One region of the Enterococcus sp. DIV0800 genome, then DNA from elsewhere that is predicted to be linked to it. Evidence: riboswitches for the same ligand, from Rfam matches in the RefSeq annotation. Region 1 holds a riboswitch; the other holds the start of a gene.

Region 1 (8,148 bases):
GCCACGGGTAGCGGAGGAAACTTTGTATTCAGCCATGGAAGATTATTATGTCGATATCATGGTGGGTCAAGGGCCAACCGCTCATCCGGTGCATTTTCCATTACCGCCTTTTACTTTGGTAGGAGCAACGACGCGAGCTGGGATGCTCTCAGCACCGCTACGGGATCGTTTCGGGATCATTTCTCACATGGAGTATTATGAGGAAGAAGATTTGCGGGAGATCGTTTTGCGTTCGGCGGATATTTTTGAAACGGAGATCGTGGAAACAGGTGCAGTTGAGATTGCGCGCCGTTCACGAGGAACCCCCCGGATCGCCAATCGTTTGTTGAAACGAATCCGTGATTTCGCGCAAGTCCAATCGGATGGGGTGATCAATCAGCAGATCGCAGACCAAGCGTTGCGGTTACTGCAAGTAGATGAAGCGGGACTGGACTATATCGATCAGAAATTATTAAAAACTATGATCGAGCTGTATCATGGGGGACCGATCGGTTTAAGCACCTTAGCCGTCAACATCGGTGAGGAGCGCGAGACAGTGGAGGATATGTACGAGCCTTATTTGATTCAAAAAGGCTTTATCAAACGGACTCCTCGCGGTCGGATGGCAACCCCTTTAGCATATGAACATTTTAATTATCCTTATCAAGCATAGAAGGTGAATCGATGGCGGAAGGAAAAGCTACCAAAGAAATTTTGGTCAAGGCGCTAGTCGCTTTGTGCCAAACAAAAAATTATGACAAGATCACTGTTCAGGACATCAGTCAGTCGGCCGGCTTGAACCGCCAAACGTTTTACTATCATTTTAAAGATAAGAATGATTTATTGCGTTACGCCTATTATCAGCGGGGCATGCAATACCTGATATCCAGTGAGCTGTCACTGGAAAATTGGGAAGAAGCGGTCTTGAAGATGCTGAAGCAAATGCAGGAGTGTCATCAATTTTATTTGAATACAGTTACGGCTGAGTCAGAGGTTTTGACGAAAGATTTTACTGATCTAGCGAAAAGCTTATTTGTACGTTTGTTTGATGATGTCGATCAAGAAGGCGAGCTGTCTTTGACCGATAAAGAATTTTATGCCCGCTTTTTGGCGTATGGCTGCGGCGGAATTTTAACGGATTGGTTATTAGCCGGAGCCGAGCAGCCGCCAATCACGATCGCAGCGCAGTTGTTTCGTTTTGCGAAAGACATTGAATTTTTTGCGTATCGTTTATACGAAAAAGACTGGCATGAGAGCTAAGCTCATGTCAGTCCATTTACGATGTATTTGATTGGCTGTTGGTTTAATAAGGCAATCGCGTTTTTCGCGACGATCTCGGCCATTTGATCACGGGCTTCTACGCTAGCATTACCGATGTGAGGCGTCAGAATGACGTTGTCGAAGTCTTTCAAGGCTTCGGTGACTTTTGGTTCGAATTCATAAACGTCTAAAGCAACACCGGCAAGCTGATGATTCTTCAAGGCTTCAACAAGTGCGACTTCGTCAATCAAAGGTCCGCGAGCGGCGTTGATCAAAAAGGCGCTGTCTTTCATTTTGGAAAAACTCTCGCTGCTTAACAGGTGGTGAGTAGCTTCCGTTAAGGGGGCATGTAAGCTTAGAACATCGGCCTGCTGAATGACCTCAGCTTGTGACAGATAGGTTGCCTGTAAACTTTCTTCTACTTCAGAAGCTAGTGGGTGGCGTTGATTGTAAATAAGCTTCATTCCAAAGGCCTGCATCATTTTTCCTAAGGCTTGCCCAATTTGGCCCATGCCGATGATCCCTAAGGTTTTGTCTTTTAATTCGTGTCCTAAGAAAAATAGTGGTGCCCAGCCCTCAAAGCCTTCATGATGCATCAAGCGATCACCTTCAACGATCCGGCGAGATAATGCGATGATTAAGCCAGCGGTCAATTCAGCCGTAGCGTTTGTTGAAACCACTGGTGTGTTGGTTACATAGATTTCTTGCTCTTTTGCATAAGCGGCATCAATATTATTAAAGCCTGCACCGAAGTTAGCAATCAGCTTCAAATTTGGCGCCGCGTCAATCACTTCGCGATCCACTTGGGTTGATAACGGACAAATCAATACTTCACAATCCGCAACATTTTTCAGCAATTCTTTTTTTGAGATTAAACCAGTGTCTTCAAACACCTTGTATTCAAGCGCGGCTTCTTTTAATAGCTGTGTTCCAAGCTCAGGAAGTTTGGCGGAAAGATAAATTTTACTCATTTACGATCCCTCATTTCATTTGATAAATTGACTATAGCACAGGAGGAATAACATGAAAAAGATTCTATTCGTTTGTATGGGAAATATTTGCCGTTCGCCGATGGCAGAAGCGATATTTCGTGATGCTTTTGAACAGCAGAAAGAAGAAAATTTTCAAGTCGACTCGGCTGCCACCAGTCAATGGGAGGTTGGCAATCCGCCGCATCATGGCACGGAAAAAATCTTGGCCGCACATCACATCTCGGCGAAAGGGATGCGGGCTCGGCAAGTAAGCACGACTGATTTTTATGAAGCGGATTATATTATCGGCATGGATCAGGAAAACGTTCGTGACCTAAAAGCAATCGCACCGGCGGAAACGAAAGAGAAGATTTATTTATATTTGGATCGCGTCCCCGAACATGCGGGAGAAAGTATTCCTGATCCCTGGTACACGGGTGATTTTGAGGAAACTTATGAATTGATTCAAAAAGGATTAAATGATTGGTTAACTTTTTTTGAAAAAGGCTAGTTTCCTTGTTTTTTCCAAAAAATTTAAGTAAAATCATACTACACAAACATGCTCTTGGTAGGAGGAAGCCGAATGACTAAAAGCGAGAAGCCTAAAAAGAATTTAATTAAGCTGTTTTCGAATTCATCATATCGTTTCATCTCGGATTTTTTGAATGATTCTGCTGAAAAACGTGCGCAAGAGCAAGCCAATGAGAATATTTTTCTCAAGTTGAAGATGGCTTCTTTGCAAAATAGTTTAGTCGTCCTTCAAGTTCAAGATGAAAAAGATGAAGAAAAATTTGAAACGATCTCAGGTTGGCTGCCGAAAGTAGTCACCAATGATTCCATTGTGATTCGTACACAAGAAAATCAACTAGTGATGCTGACGATCGATCGGATCAAAAAAGTCACGACCTTGTCGCCTAGCGGTGATCAAGAAAGTATTTCACGATAAAAGTATTTTATACATTTACGACTAGGCAGATATCTGCTATACTCTCAATGTAATTAAAAATAGAATAGTACTTTCACAAAGGGGAGCCTTCGGGCTGAGATTGAGATTACTCTAAACCCTAGTACCTGTTTCGGTCATTCGAGCGTAGGAATTGTGACGAAGTAATGATATTACTTCTCCTTTGTGGACTGTATGTTCAAAAGGAGGAGTTTTTTTATGAGTAAGACAAGAATTATGATTGAAGGAACGATCGTAGCGGCATTGGCTTTTATGTTGTCACTGATTCCAACAACGATCGGCAGCAGCTTCACGATTTCATTAGGAATGATTCCTATGACGTTGTTCGCTTTGCGCCGTGGGGTGAAACCGGCGCTATTATCGGCCTTTATTTGGGGGATTTTACATTTTCCGGCGGGGGATGTTTATTTTCTTAGCGTCGTTCAAGTATTGATTGAATACCCGATTGCCTTTACATTCGCTGGTTTCGCAGGACTCTATGCGAAAAAAGTTCAACAAGCATTAATGGACCAAGATTTGAGTTCCGCTCGCAAAAATATCGTTTATGGCGCGCTGGTGGGAACGGGAGCAAGATTTTTCTGGCACTTTGTTGCCGGTGTCGTTTTCTGGGGCAGCTATGCTTTGTGGGGAATGAATCCGTGGATCTTTTCCTTTGTCATGAATGGCGCCAGCGGATTGGCGACAGCGATCATCACGGCAATTGTGGCCGTTCTAATCTTAGAAAAAGTACCCCAGCTGTATTTGCCTAAAGATGGCAACTTGATTGAAAAGCACAGCCATTAATCGAGGTTTTGACAGAGCAATCTCCGTCATACAAAAAAAGCATTGGCTTTTGGAAATCTTTTCCAGAGGCGAATGCTTTTTTAACGGAATGAGAAGACAGGATCATCGTTTTCGATGTTCAAATGCCAAGTTTGTTTGGCGCTGTCATAAGAAAGTTCAGCGACGTGCTGTTCCTTTTTATAACTCTTGGAGCTACGGCGCCAGCCTTTTTCGTCAGATAAATAAATCGGGATATGGTAGATTTTATTGATTAATTCGGAATGCCCAAAACAAAAAATTGCGCCTTCTTGCAAAATCGGATACAATTCTTTCAATATTTCACCGTCTAAATGAGCGACGGAGGAACCTTTGCGGAAAAAGGAACGACGATCGTTGACTTTTTCTAAAACGATCCGAGTCAATTTGCTGGCTAAGATCCGATAAAATTCATCGAGATAGCGATAATAAACGCGCATTGTTCCATTCCCTAGATTGAAATAAACAAAGTTGTTTTGTAGTTTGTAAAAGAAAGGTGAATGCAGATGTGTCCGCATATGACCAAAATAAAGCAATTCAGAAATTTCTAATGGTGTTAACTCCTTCAACATCGTCAAATCATTAAAATCGATCCACTTGCTTTCTTTCGAGTTGTTAAAGGTTTTGTTGCTAAAGAAATTTTGAATTTGATCTGGTGTATTAAGAATTTTCAAGCCGGTATGATTTTCGTACTCGCCGATCTCGGATGCGGGATCTAGTAATAACAAATGCTTCGGCTGATGGACGATTCCGTCAACAAAATCGTTGGGTGAAAGGCCTTTTGAGAGCACGGCATTACTTGTTGAATCAATATAAGTAAATAATGTTTCTGGCACAGATTTTCACCCTTTCTAATAGTTGTCACAATCATTTTAACGCAATAATAAAAAAAAAGCTCGTATCTTTTATTTTAAAATTAGATTACAAAGGCCTTAAAAACTGCAATGTTAAAGCACTTTTTTAACAATTAAAAACACTTTAATAAATAACGAATGGATAATCTGTTTATTTCTTTTTTTAATTTTTTTTTCTATTAAGTGAAAGTAGTATCATGTGAAGGAACAGAGTATGATATTATTAGATGGAAACTCAGGAGGCTTGTGATGAAGAAAAAAAGGAATTGGTTCATTAATATTTTTCTTTTCTTATTGCTGCTCGTAGGATTAGCGTTGATTTTCAACAATCAAATCAAATATTTTTTGATGCAGTATAACGGTGAGCGTTATACCGTGGCGAAGGTAGATAAAAGCGAAATCGATAAAAATATGCGCAAAGAGGCTTCTTTTGATTTTGATGCGGTGGAGCCCGCTAGTACAGAAGCTGTGCTGCAGGCACAATTAAGTAACAAGCGATTGCCAGTTATCGGCGGCATCGCGATCCCTTCGGTAGAAATCAATTTGCCGATATTCAAGGGGTTATCCAATGAAGTACTTTTGTATGGCGCCGGGACCTTATCCCCTGATCAAAAAATGGGTGAAGGAAATTATGCCTTAGCGAGCCATCGGGCGGATCGACCGGGTCTTTTATTTACGCCCCTTGAAGGGATCAAAGCGAATGATCTAATTTATTTAACCGATCTGCAAAATGTTTATACTTATAAAACGACTTTAAAGGTGCGTGTCCAGCCGACGGAAGTAAAATATCTAGACGTCCAGCCAGGGAAACAACAGATTACTTTAATTACCTGCGGCGAGATCGAAGGGATCACCCGGATCATCGTCCAAGGGGAGCTAGTTGGGGTTACTCCGGTGAAAAATGCGACGGATACGATGTTGAAAGCTTTTGAGATGGAACAGAGAACCTATTAAAATCAAAAAACTTCGAGGCTAGCCTTGAAGTTTTTTGTTTTAATAAGAATTGACCCTTTTGGCTAAGGGAACCGCTTGGATTTCTGCTATACTTGAAACAAGTATGACGAATTACCTCAATCAAAAATTTGAAGGAGACGATGATGGAGCTTAAAAGAATTTACGCCTCTGAGCTATTAGCGGATTGGACAATTTTTCAGCAGACGCATTTGCTTTTTCCCTTCTATTCTTCCCATCGTCAAGCACGAACGGAATATTTTTCAGCGGTAAAAAAGGCCATGGTTTTTTGTTACGTTACAAAGCAGATTGCCTGTTTGTTGATAAAGTCGTGGAAAAAGAAGCGTGGGTGATCAATAACTTGCTGATTACAACAGAACTGAACTGGAAGACCGCTTTTTTGTTATTAGAAAATGCGGCCCGCCGTGAATTCAAGCACACGATAAAATTAAAGCTGCAGGCCAATCTGATCATTCAACAATGGCTGATCAGCCAAGGATACCGCTTCGTCGGAGAGGTTTGGCAAAAACGGTTAGTTTATCAAACCGGCTTGGTTTTAGGCGGTGGTGGGGCTCGCGGCGCGTATCAAATCGGTGTTTGGAAAGCCTTGCTAGAAAAAAATATTTCTTTTGCTGTGATCAGCGGCACGTCGGTTGGTGGCTTGAATGGCGCCTTGATTGCTCAGGGAGAGTATGATCAGGCCGTTGCGCTGTGGGAAGAGATCGAAACGGATAAAGTGTTGGAGATCACCTTTAAGGAGGTCGAAGAATTGGATTTTTCGGCTCAGGTGGATCAGCTACGAACCTTTATTAAAACATCTTTGCGACAACGAGGCCTTTCTTCGGCCCCTTTGAGACGCTTGTTAGAGGAGCGACTTGACCCGCAAAAAATTCAACAGGCTAGTCCACTGTCTGTTGTAACAACGAAGGTACCGGCTTTTCAAGAAATCATTGTTTCACTTAATCAATGTCCTAAAGGGGAGATTATTGATTGGTTGTTGGCATCGTCGGCGTTTTTCCCGATGATGGCAATGGCGAAGATCGGGAATGATTTTTATGTTGACGGCGGCTATCGGAATAATTTGCCGGTGGACGTCGCTTTGCAGCAAGGGATCACGGAAGTCATCGTAGTGGATGTTCACGGACCGGGTCTGGATAAAAAATATCGTCTGCCGGCGGAGGTCGCGGAGCTTTCTCTAGCCAGCCCCTGGAGTCTAGGGGATTTATTGCTGTTTCACAGTGATCGCGCGTCAGTCAATATTGATTTAGGCTATTTGGAAACGAAGCGAGCATTTGGTGAGTTGCAAGGGGAACGCTATTTTTTTAGTTGTCAGTCTGATTTTCAACGGTTGACGAAAGATTTTTTACAAAAAGTAAAAAAGCAGGTGCCACTTGAGCTGGATCAGCTTTATCTCGAATTGAAAAAGTTTTTCCGGCGCAGTGTGCCGGTGGAATTACTGAGTCTGGCTTGTTTAGAATTTTTTGCTTATTGGCTGAAGATTTCGCCGGTCCAAGTATTTACACCGTCAGAATTGATCGTCGTATTGCGACGTCAAATCGAGGCGCCAAGTAAATTCGGTCCGGGAATTTCGGTACAGGAACAGATCGAGGATTTTATCAATCATCACAATCTTTTTTCTGATTATCATCAAGTCTTACAAATTTATCAGCAAACCGGCTCGTGGGAACAGTGGTATCGCCGCTGGCCGATCCAGACCTTGCTGGCACTTTTTTTTAGTTATTTACAGGAGGAATTATAATGGCAGAATTTAATTATGAAATCGTCGAAGAAATCGCTGTGCTATCGGAGAATCCGAAGGGCTGGCGCAAGGAATTGAATCTGGTGAGTTGGAATGAACGGCCGCCTAAGTTTGATCTAAGAGACTGGGCCCCTGACCATGAAAAAATGGGCAAAGGCGTAACCTTAAGCAATGAAGAATTTGCGGTGTTGAAAGAAACGTTAAGTAAGATGTAGTCCATTATTTTTCGAAAGAGGGGAACAACGGCAATGAAAAGTATGACTGGTTATGGGCAAGCAGCGCGCACCAATGACAATTATGAATTGAACATTGAATTAAAAAGTGTCAACAATCGTTTTTTAGATCTACAGATTCGCATGCCCAAGGAATTAAACCCTTATGAGGCATTGATCCGCCAAGTCGCGAAAGAAAAAATCCAACGAGGCCGCGTCGATGTGTTTATCAATCTGACACCGTTGAAAAGTGGCAATAAACAAGTAGTCGTTCATTGGGAATTGCTGAACCAATTGGTCCAAGAATTACAACGCGGCGGCAAAGAACATTTTGGTGTGGTGGACCTGCCGGTGGAACAAGTCTTAGTGAAAGCGATGGAACAGGATGATTATGTTACGA
Region 2 (8,148 bases), 150 kb from region 1:
GCAAGTTTAGTGGAATCGTATGCGTGCTGAAGATCATTCATTTTTCGCTTTTTAGAAAAATGAGCCCGCCACTTTGAAGTAGCTGCGATTTCCTCTTCGCATTTTTAATGCGATTAGTGGAATCGTACGCGTACTGAAGAGCATTTCATTTTTCGCTTTTTGAAAAATGAGTCCGCCACTTTGAAGTAGCCGCAAGTTCCTCTTCTTGCTTTAGCAAGTTTAGTGGAATCGCACGCGTGTTGAAGATCATTTCATTTTTCGTTTTTTGAAAAATGAGTCCGCCACTTTGAAGTAGCTGCGAGTTCTTCTTCGCTTTTTTATACGATTATTCAAGTAAAGTCTGTGAGGTTATAAAATGAAAGAAAAGAAAATCCATTTGTTGTATGCTGTCTTAGCCACTGGGATCATGTCCTTCGCTGGTGTCCTGATTGAAACCGCCATGAACGTTACCTTTCCAACATTGATCACACAATTTGGGATCTCCACTGGAATGGTGCAGTGGGTCACGGCGATTTACCTCTTAGTGATCTCTATCATGGTGCCTTTTTCAAATTACTTATTGAAAAATTATTCGATTCGAAAATTATTTTTAGTCGCTAATCTCTTTTTTATTGCCGGTTTGGTGACGGATTTATGGTCGCCTTCCTTTAGTATCTTGTTAGCCGGACGCCTGTTACAAGGTGTCAGCACCGGAATCGCGCTACCGTTAATGTTCCATATTATTTTGAACTTTACACCGATGCATAAACGGGGAACGATGATGGGGGTTGGAACCTTGACGACCTCCATTGCGCCGGCAATCGGACCAACTTACGGCGGAATCATGACCGCTAGCTTGTCTTGGCATTCGATCTTTTTATTTTTACTACCGGTCTTGGCTTTGTCGTTAATTATCGGCTTATATGCGATCCCTGAAATGCCGGTCAAAAAATCCGGCAGACTGGATGTCGTCAGTTTGTTAGGCGTGGCCCTTCTGTTTAGTGGGCTGTTAATGTTCTTAAATCAACTAGGCAGCTGGCTGAGTCTCGTATCTTTGGCCGTTGGAATCTTAGGTCTCGTGATTTTTTATCGGCAAGCGACTCGCGGAAAAAATCCATTGGTGCGCATTACTGTTCTGAAAAACAACGTCTTCGTTTTGTTTTTATGCGGTTTTCTCGTGTGTCAGTTTTTACTTTTAGGAATTTCCTTCGTCCTGCCAAACTTCATCCAGATCGTTCTAGGCAAAGACGCTTTTATTGCTGGCTTAGTTATGATGCCGGGTGCTGCTGTCGGTGCCATCCTAGCACCGATCTCTGGCCGCATCTTAGATACCTTCGGCTCAAAAAAACCAATCCTATTAGGCCTAAGCCTAGCGACGATCGGCTGGATCGCTTTGACCGTATTATTACGAGCACCAAATTTATTAGGGTTTGTAGCAGGCCATGTCTTTTATATGATCGGAATCGGCTTTGCTTACAGCAACCTGATGACGACCGGCATGAATCTATTGCCAGAAGCTGATTACGGCGACGGCAATACTCTTTTTAATACGTTACAACAGTTCTCTGGTGCAGTCGCCACCGCGATCGTCGCGACTATCATTAATCTAGCACAGCAATCCCAGTCGAATTTTATTGCCGCCACTGTTACCGGTTCGCAAATCTCGCTGCTCTTTCTACTCGCACTGCTAGTGATCGTTTTGATTGCTTGTTGGATTCATTTCCGCAAAGAACCAACCATCGCTTGATGGCTGGTTCTTTTTTTTATTCTTCACATTCGCTCATGGAATCAATTGATTCAACTGATTCACTTTTTCTCACTTGCACGATCAAAAGAATTGCTAATAAAACGATCACTGCACCAAAAATCGGTGTGTAGGCAAGTCCTATTTTACCTGTGACTTGAGCGCCAATCGTTGAACCTAAAGTAATTCCGATATTAAAAGCTGCGATGTTCAAGGCTGAGGCCAAAGTAATATCTTGTGGGACATATTTTTCGGCTAGCTCTACAACATACAGCTGCAAGCCAGGGACATTCATGAATGCAAATAGACCTAACAACAGCGCCGCCGACAATCCTAAAATAGTGTTTCCAAGCAAAACGGTCACAAATAAAAAGACGAGCGCAACTAACAATAAACCAAACATCTTCATCAATGAAGCCAACGGTTGAGCATTGGCAAAGTGTCCACCAATTGTATTTCCAATCGCCACCATGATGCCGTAAACGATCAAAATAATGACCACCGCACTAGCAGAAAAACCAAATCCTGCTAAAATTGGCGATAAATAAGTATACGCTGCAAAAGTCCCGCCATAACCAAATGCCGTGATTAAAAAGGACATGACTAACGGTTTGTTCGTAAAGATTCTTACAAATCCCTTTAAGTCAATTTTTCCTGGTATTGGTAAATTACGAGGCACTAAAAAGCTGCTGGCGATCAATCCAATTAAACCAACGACTGCGATAAAAATGAAGGACATTTTCCAAGTCGTTTGCTGACCGATAAAGGTTCCTAGTGGTACTCCGGTCACTGTTGCAACTGTCAAACCAGTAAACATAATGGCAATCGCACTTGCTCGCCGTGAAGGTTCCACGACATCCGCCGCAATCACTGTAGAGACCGACATAAAGATGCCATGAGCGAGCGCCGCTAAAATTCGACCAACTAATAAAATCAGAAAAGTCGGCGCAAAGGCCGCTAACAGATTCCCGCTGATAAACAACAGCATAATACCTAGCATCAAGTTGCGTCGATTCCATTTTCCTGTTAAGACAGTCAAAAGCGGCGCACCGATCGTAACGCCTAACGCATAGAGTGAGACCGTCAGGCCCGCTTGAGCCAACGTGACGTGAAAACTTTTGACTAGCAGTGGCAGCAGGCCGACACTGATAAATTCAGTCGATCCAATCGCAAAGGCATTGATCGCTAAAGCAAATAACGTTAAATTAGGTGATAGTTTCTTTTCCATTTTCTTCCTCCAAAGCAAGTATTTGTAAGCTACGAAAAGATACTATATACTGTGGAAGATCTTTTGGTAAGTACCCACTTTTTTGTACCATAGATACTTTTTAGTAACTTTTGGATCATAACAAGCTTTAAAGGAGCAAAAAAAATTTGGAAAATCGCGCTTATATGATCGGTGTCGAAGCCACGATGGCTGTCATCGGTGGAAAATGGAAACCGATCATTCTATGTAATCTTCGGCATGGGCCGATGCGCCCTAGTGATTTGAAACGAGGAATCTCTGGCATCAGTCAAAAAATGCTGACTTCTCAGCTGCGAGAATTAGAAGCGGACAACATTATCGACCGCAAAGTCTATCAACAAGTCCCGCCGAAGGTCGAATATTCTTTAAGTGAATACGGCCGCAGTCTATCTGACATTTTGGACAACCTGTGTAGCTGGGGCGAACAGCACGTCGCTCATCTACAAGAACAAGGCCACCCAGTTTGCTTAGAGAAAGCAAACTAAAAAGAGGTTGGGACAAAAGTGTTCAACTTCAAGAAATTTCGGCTTATTTCCGAAGAAGCTACTTCTGTCACACCGTTTATACGGAAATAGGAGCTGAGACAAATTAATGTCCCAGCTCCTTCTTTTATCTGCCGCGGAAAGAAAGGATAAATTTTTTACATGAATAAATCGCTTTACAACAAGTATATCCATGTTCGGCTTCACAAACTAGCTTTATCAGCAATATGCCAAACGAGTTTGCGAAAGCCTTTTTCACGTAATAGAAACATCGTCTGCTATTTCAGCCCAATGATTCGTCGGTCCATGTCCATGCCCCACATAAATCGGCTGGCTAATCGCCGCTTGAATAAATTGCTTGCCAATAACGATCGCTTGCTTCAAGTCCGTCCCTTTTGCCAACTCAGCCGCGATACAAGCAGAAAAAGTATCGCCGGTACCATGAGTATTTGCCGTTTCAACACGAGGTGTGCTCATCCAGAAGGCCTCACCATCGGCTAGTAACACGAAATCGGCCGCGTTGCTATTGTGACTATGACCGCCTTTGACGATCACATTTTTCGTCCCTAAGGCTTGCAGTTTTTTAGCTGCCGTGGTCATTTCTTGATCCGTTACGATCCGTTCACCAATGATCACCTCTGCTTCTGGCAAATTAGGTGTCACGACGGTAGCTAATGGCAATAATTTTTGATTGATCGTCTGGACCGCCTCGGTTTGTAATAGATGGTGTCCGCCTTTTGCCACCATTACTGGATCAACGATCAGTGGGCCAAAATCGACCTGCTTTAATTTTTTCACGACCGTTTCGACCCGTTCCACATCGGCCAGCATTCCTGTCTTTGCCGCTCCAATCGTAAAATCCGCCGCTAGCGAATCAAATTGCTCTTCGATGAAGGCGCTAGGAATAGCCAAGCTGTCCTGCACACCGTAAGTGTTTTGCGCCGTCAAAGCTACGATGATACTCATGCCAAACGCCTTTCGCGCTTGAAAGGTTTTTAAATCGGCTTGAATGCCCGCTCCGCCGCCTGAATCTGAGCCGGCGATAGTGACGACTTGTGGTGTTGAATTAATCATGCTTGGACCTCCAGTACATCAATCATTTTTTGTTTCAGTGAACGAACCTTCGCTGCGACATTTTCCGCTAGCATGATCTCACTGACAATTGAAACACCTGCAATACCTGTTCCCTTAAATTGAAGGAGTTTATCTTCCTTGATCCCGCCAATCGCCACGCTAGGGATTGCGACAGCTTGATTGATTGCTTGCAATGTTTCTAGCGAAGTCAAGGTTGTCTCTTTTGTCGTCGTGGGAAAAATCGCACCGATTCCTAAATAGTCGGCCCCTGCCTGCTGTGCTTCCAAGCCGCGAGCGACCGTCTTAGCGGACACCCCTAATAGTTTCTCTGAACCGATCAAAGACCGAACCACGTTCACCGGCATTTCATCATCGCCAATGTGGACACCTGCTGCATCCACTGCCAAACAAATATCCACCCGATCATTAATGATCAATGGAACTTGATAACAATCCGTCACTGCCTTGACTTTTCGCGCCAATTCATAAAAAGCGCCGCTTAATAATTCTTTTTCTCGCAATTGCACCAAGGTTACGCCGTTTTGACAAGCTTCCTCGATGATACTTAAAAATTTCTTGTCGTTAAACTGATAGTGGTCCGTCACTAAATACAACGTTAAATCCATGAGCGTTGCCATCCTTTCACACCTTTTGTCCACTCTGTTTCCATCAACAAAGTCAATTGATTCAATGTCTCTTGCCGAAAATTTGCTAAGCCTCGCTGATTTTTAGCCGCTTCACCGCAACAGTTGAAATAACTGACGGCACTCACTACCGCTGCTGCTCCAACCACTCCACTGCCTAGCAAGGCCGCGATCAATGCGCCCACCACATCACCGGTGCCAGTAAAACGATCCAACTCCGGTACGCCATTTTGCAAGCGCCAGCTATTCTTTTGATCCACCACCAGGTCTTGACTGCCCGTGGCTAAGAAAATCGTTCGTGGATAGTCCACCGTCAATTTTTGTAAAGCAAGCGTTAATTCCTCCAGCGCCGCTTCACTTTGATCCAACGGACTACCGTCCACCCCACGAGCCTGACTCGGTAACCCGCAAAAATTCCGCAGCTCAGAAATATTTCCCTTTACCACAGTGGGCTCCGCCGCTACCAGCAAACGGCCAACTTGATTTCGCACAGTACTGACACCATAGCCGACTAAATCCACGACCGTTGGCTTTTTCAGCTCTTTAGCCAATTCAGCAGCCCCCACTAAACTTTTTTCCCGTGTTTTTGACAAATGACCAATATTCAACAGCAAGCTGTCGGTCTGCTGAAACAGCTCCGCAAACTCCCGCTCGTCTGAAGCCATGATGGGTTTAGCCCCCACGTACAGCAAAGCATTGGCCACTGTTTCGCAAGTCACCTCATTCGTAATACAATGAACCAAGGGCGCATTTGCCAAAGGCATGCTCGCACTTATCTCAACCGTTTTCATTCAAACCTTCTCCCTTCAAAAAACAATCGCTGCCAGCGCTTGAATATTTTTGTTTCTTTCAGCTTCACCAAGACAACAAAGGCGATAGCGGAACCAATCAAGGTCGCTCCGATAAAACGCGGCGTATAAATCAGCCAATATAATTCCTGCTGACTGCCAGTAAACCAAACCATCACCGGATAAGACAGCAATGAGCCTAAGATTCCCGTCCCGAAAATTTCACCTACCATCGACCAGACGAGCTTTCTGCCAAACTTGTAGAACAGCCCTGCAAAAAAAGCCCCGAAGACTGCCCCCGTTAAAGCTAACGGTGGAATCCCCAACATCGTCATGCGAATCAACGCACAGACCAAAGCCATCATGGTACCGTAAAAAGGACCCAGCAATACTCCGGCAATAATATTCATGACGCTCGACATCGGCGCCATCCCTTCAATCCTCATTAACGGAGACAACACTACGTCTAAAGCAATCATCAACGCCAACAAGGTCAACTTATGGATACGATCTTTTTCCATGCAAACAGCCCCTTTTCCTCAAGAGATATTTGGGGCTGGTCGTTCCACTCTTGCTGCTAGAAAGTCATTGTAAAAATAGAAAAACCCAACCAAAAAAACTGGTCGGGTACAATTCATCACTAGCTACATTTCCCTTCGACAGTCTTAACTGCATCAGGTTCAGTGGGTATAATCTCAGCTAAATAGCACCCCAAATGTTTCTCTTCAATTTGTTTGAAGTATAACATACTTTTTTTATTCCAACTAGCTTATACTTAGGAAAAAGGAGGGAAACTTTTATGCCAAAACCAAATTTTTCCGCCATTCATCATGTGGCGATCATTGTTTCTGATTATCAGAAGGCTCGTAACTTTTATGTCGATATCTTAGGTCTGCCCATCATTCGTGAAAATTATCGTCCAGAACGAGAGGATTATAAATTGGATTTGCAGCTAAATGACGCTGAATTAGAAATTTTTGCCGCAAATAACCCGCCTCAACGTCCCAGTTTTCCTGAAGCGGCCGGTTTGCGTCATCTCGCTTTTAAAACAGAAGACATCGAAGCGACAGTCGCCTACTTAAAGGAACAAGGGGTGGACTGCGAACCTTTACGCAGCGATGATTTTACCGGTGAACGGATGACGTTCTTTTTCGATCCCGATGGTTTGCCGTTAGAGCTACACGAATAAAAAAGCGGCAGAATTTGCTCTGCCGCTTTTTCTATGCTTCATCAACAGGATACTTGATGGCATTTTTCTTTAATTTTTCACTGATGATCTCATCAATATCGAAGTCCAAATTATCTGCCATCATATACGAATAGATCAAAACATCCGCTAGCTCTTCTTTCAAACGTTCGGTTTGGGTTCGCGCTTCTTTCGAGTCCTTCCATTGAAAAAGCTCTAATAGCTCCGCCGCTTCTAGTGTAATCGACAGCGCCAGATCCTTTTCATTATGAAAGGGACGCCAGTTTCGTTCGTCACGAAATTGATTGATTTTTTCCATACTGTTCATAGTCAACCTTCTTTCGCTCCTATTCTACCACAGAAACAAGACTGCGCTTTTCCGCCAGCTCACTGACCATCTCTTGAATCCAGCGAGTACTTTGAACCGTCAAAAAAGGATCGATCACTACTACCGGGTAATCCTTTGGTAGCCCTTCAGCAGAGCCCGTGGTAATCAGACAATCGTATTTTTTTAATTCCTCTTGCAGTTGTAAAGAGCCGCCGACTAACTTTTCAAAATGATGAATGGAAAAATTCCCGTACACCGAAACTTGAATTTGTCTTGTCAGAAAGGTTTCCTCAGTCGGAGTTAAATCTGATAATAATAAAACTTTTAGCAAATGATCCTGACTGGCTAACCAATCTAAGCTCTTGACCTCTGTCGTAACTAATAAATAAATATAGTTCCGGATATAATCCTCATCTTGGAACATCTGATACTTATCTACGAAACGCTCGACTAAATCTCTGATTTTTTCTACTCCGCGACGATATACGCGGGAAACTTCCTTTAGAAAAGAGGTTCGATTGCGCCAAAGCAGTCCGATATATTTACCTTCAGGATTGCAGAAATAAAAATCATTGCACAGCACCGTCGTCAAATCAATTCGCGCTTGCTTGGTTAAACGATGACCCAGCATTTGATTGAATTCCTCGACTAGCTCATAATGCTCCATAAATAATTTT

Evidence for each region. Region 1 has a riboswitch for thiamine pyrophosphate ahead of thiT (energy-coupled thiamine transporter ThiT). Riboswitches for the same ligand answer to the same signal wherever they lie in the genome.
Region 2: it holds a riboswitch for thiamine pyrophosphate, as region 1 does, so the genes downstream of both, thiW (energy coupling factor transporter S component ThiW) here and thiT (energy-coupled thiamine transporter ThiT) in region 1, are expected to answer to the same signal.

The regions. Positions count from the first base shown of each region.
Region 1 covers NZ_CP187898.1:2,240,399-2,248,546, reverse strand. The annotation lists gene ruvB (Holliday junction branch migration DNA helicase RuvB) at 1-652, shown strand, start outside; gene IGI54_RS10860 (TetR/AcrR family transcriptional regulator C-terminal domain-containing protein) at 664-1,239, shown strand; gene IGI54_RS10855 (2-hydroxyacid dehydrogenase family protein) at 1,242-2,210, opposite strand; gene IGI54_RS10850 (low molecular weight protein-tyrosine-phosphatase) at 2,263-2,721, shown strand; gene IGI54_RS10845 (hypothetical protein) at 2,794-3,156, shown strand; TPP riboswitch at 3,226-3,324, shown strand; gene thiT (energy-coupled thiamine transporter ThiT) at 3,373-3,957, shown strand; gene IGI54_RS10835 (hypothetical protein) at 4,038-4,808, opposite strand; gene IGI54_RS10830 (class A sortase) at 5,076-5,780, shown strand; gene IGI54_RS10825 (patatin-like phospholipase family protein) at 6,067-7,536, shown strand; gene IGI54_RS10820 (YdbC family protein) at 7,536-7,751, shown strand; gene IGI54_RS10815 (YicC/YloC family endoribonuclease) at 7,785-8,148, shown strand, end outside.
Region 2 covers NZ_CP187898.1:2,391,489-2,399,636, forward strand. The annotation lists gene IGI54_RS11530 (MFS transporter) at 356-1,726, shown strand; gene IGI54_RS11535 (MFS transporter) at 1,743-2,951, opposite strand; gene IGI54_RS11540 (winged helix-turn-helix transcriptional regulator) at 3,098-3,454, shown strand; gene thiD (bifunctional hydroxymethylpyrimidine kinase/phosphomethylpyrimidine kinase) at 3,707-4,525, opposite strand; gene thiE (thiamine phosphate synthase) at 4,522-5,151, opposite strand; gene IGI54_RS11555 (hydroxyethylthiazole kinase) at 5,142-5,960, opposite strand; gene thiW (energy coupling factor transporter S component ThiW) at 5,957-6,478, opposite strand; TPP riboswitch at 6,592-6,681, opposite strand; gene gloA2 (SMU1112c/YaeR family gloxylase I-like metalloprotein) at 6,757-7,146, shown strand; gene IGI54_RS11570 (nucleotide pyrophosphohydrolase) at 7,178-7,471, opposite strand; gene IGI54_RS11575 (helix-turn-helix domain-containing protein) at 7,491-8,148, opposite strand, start outside.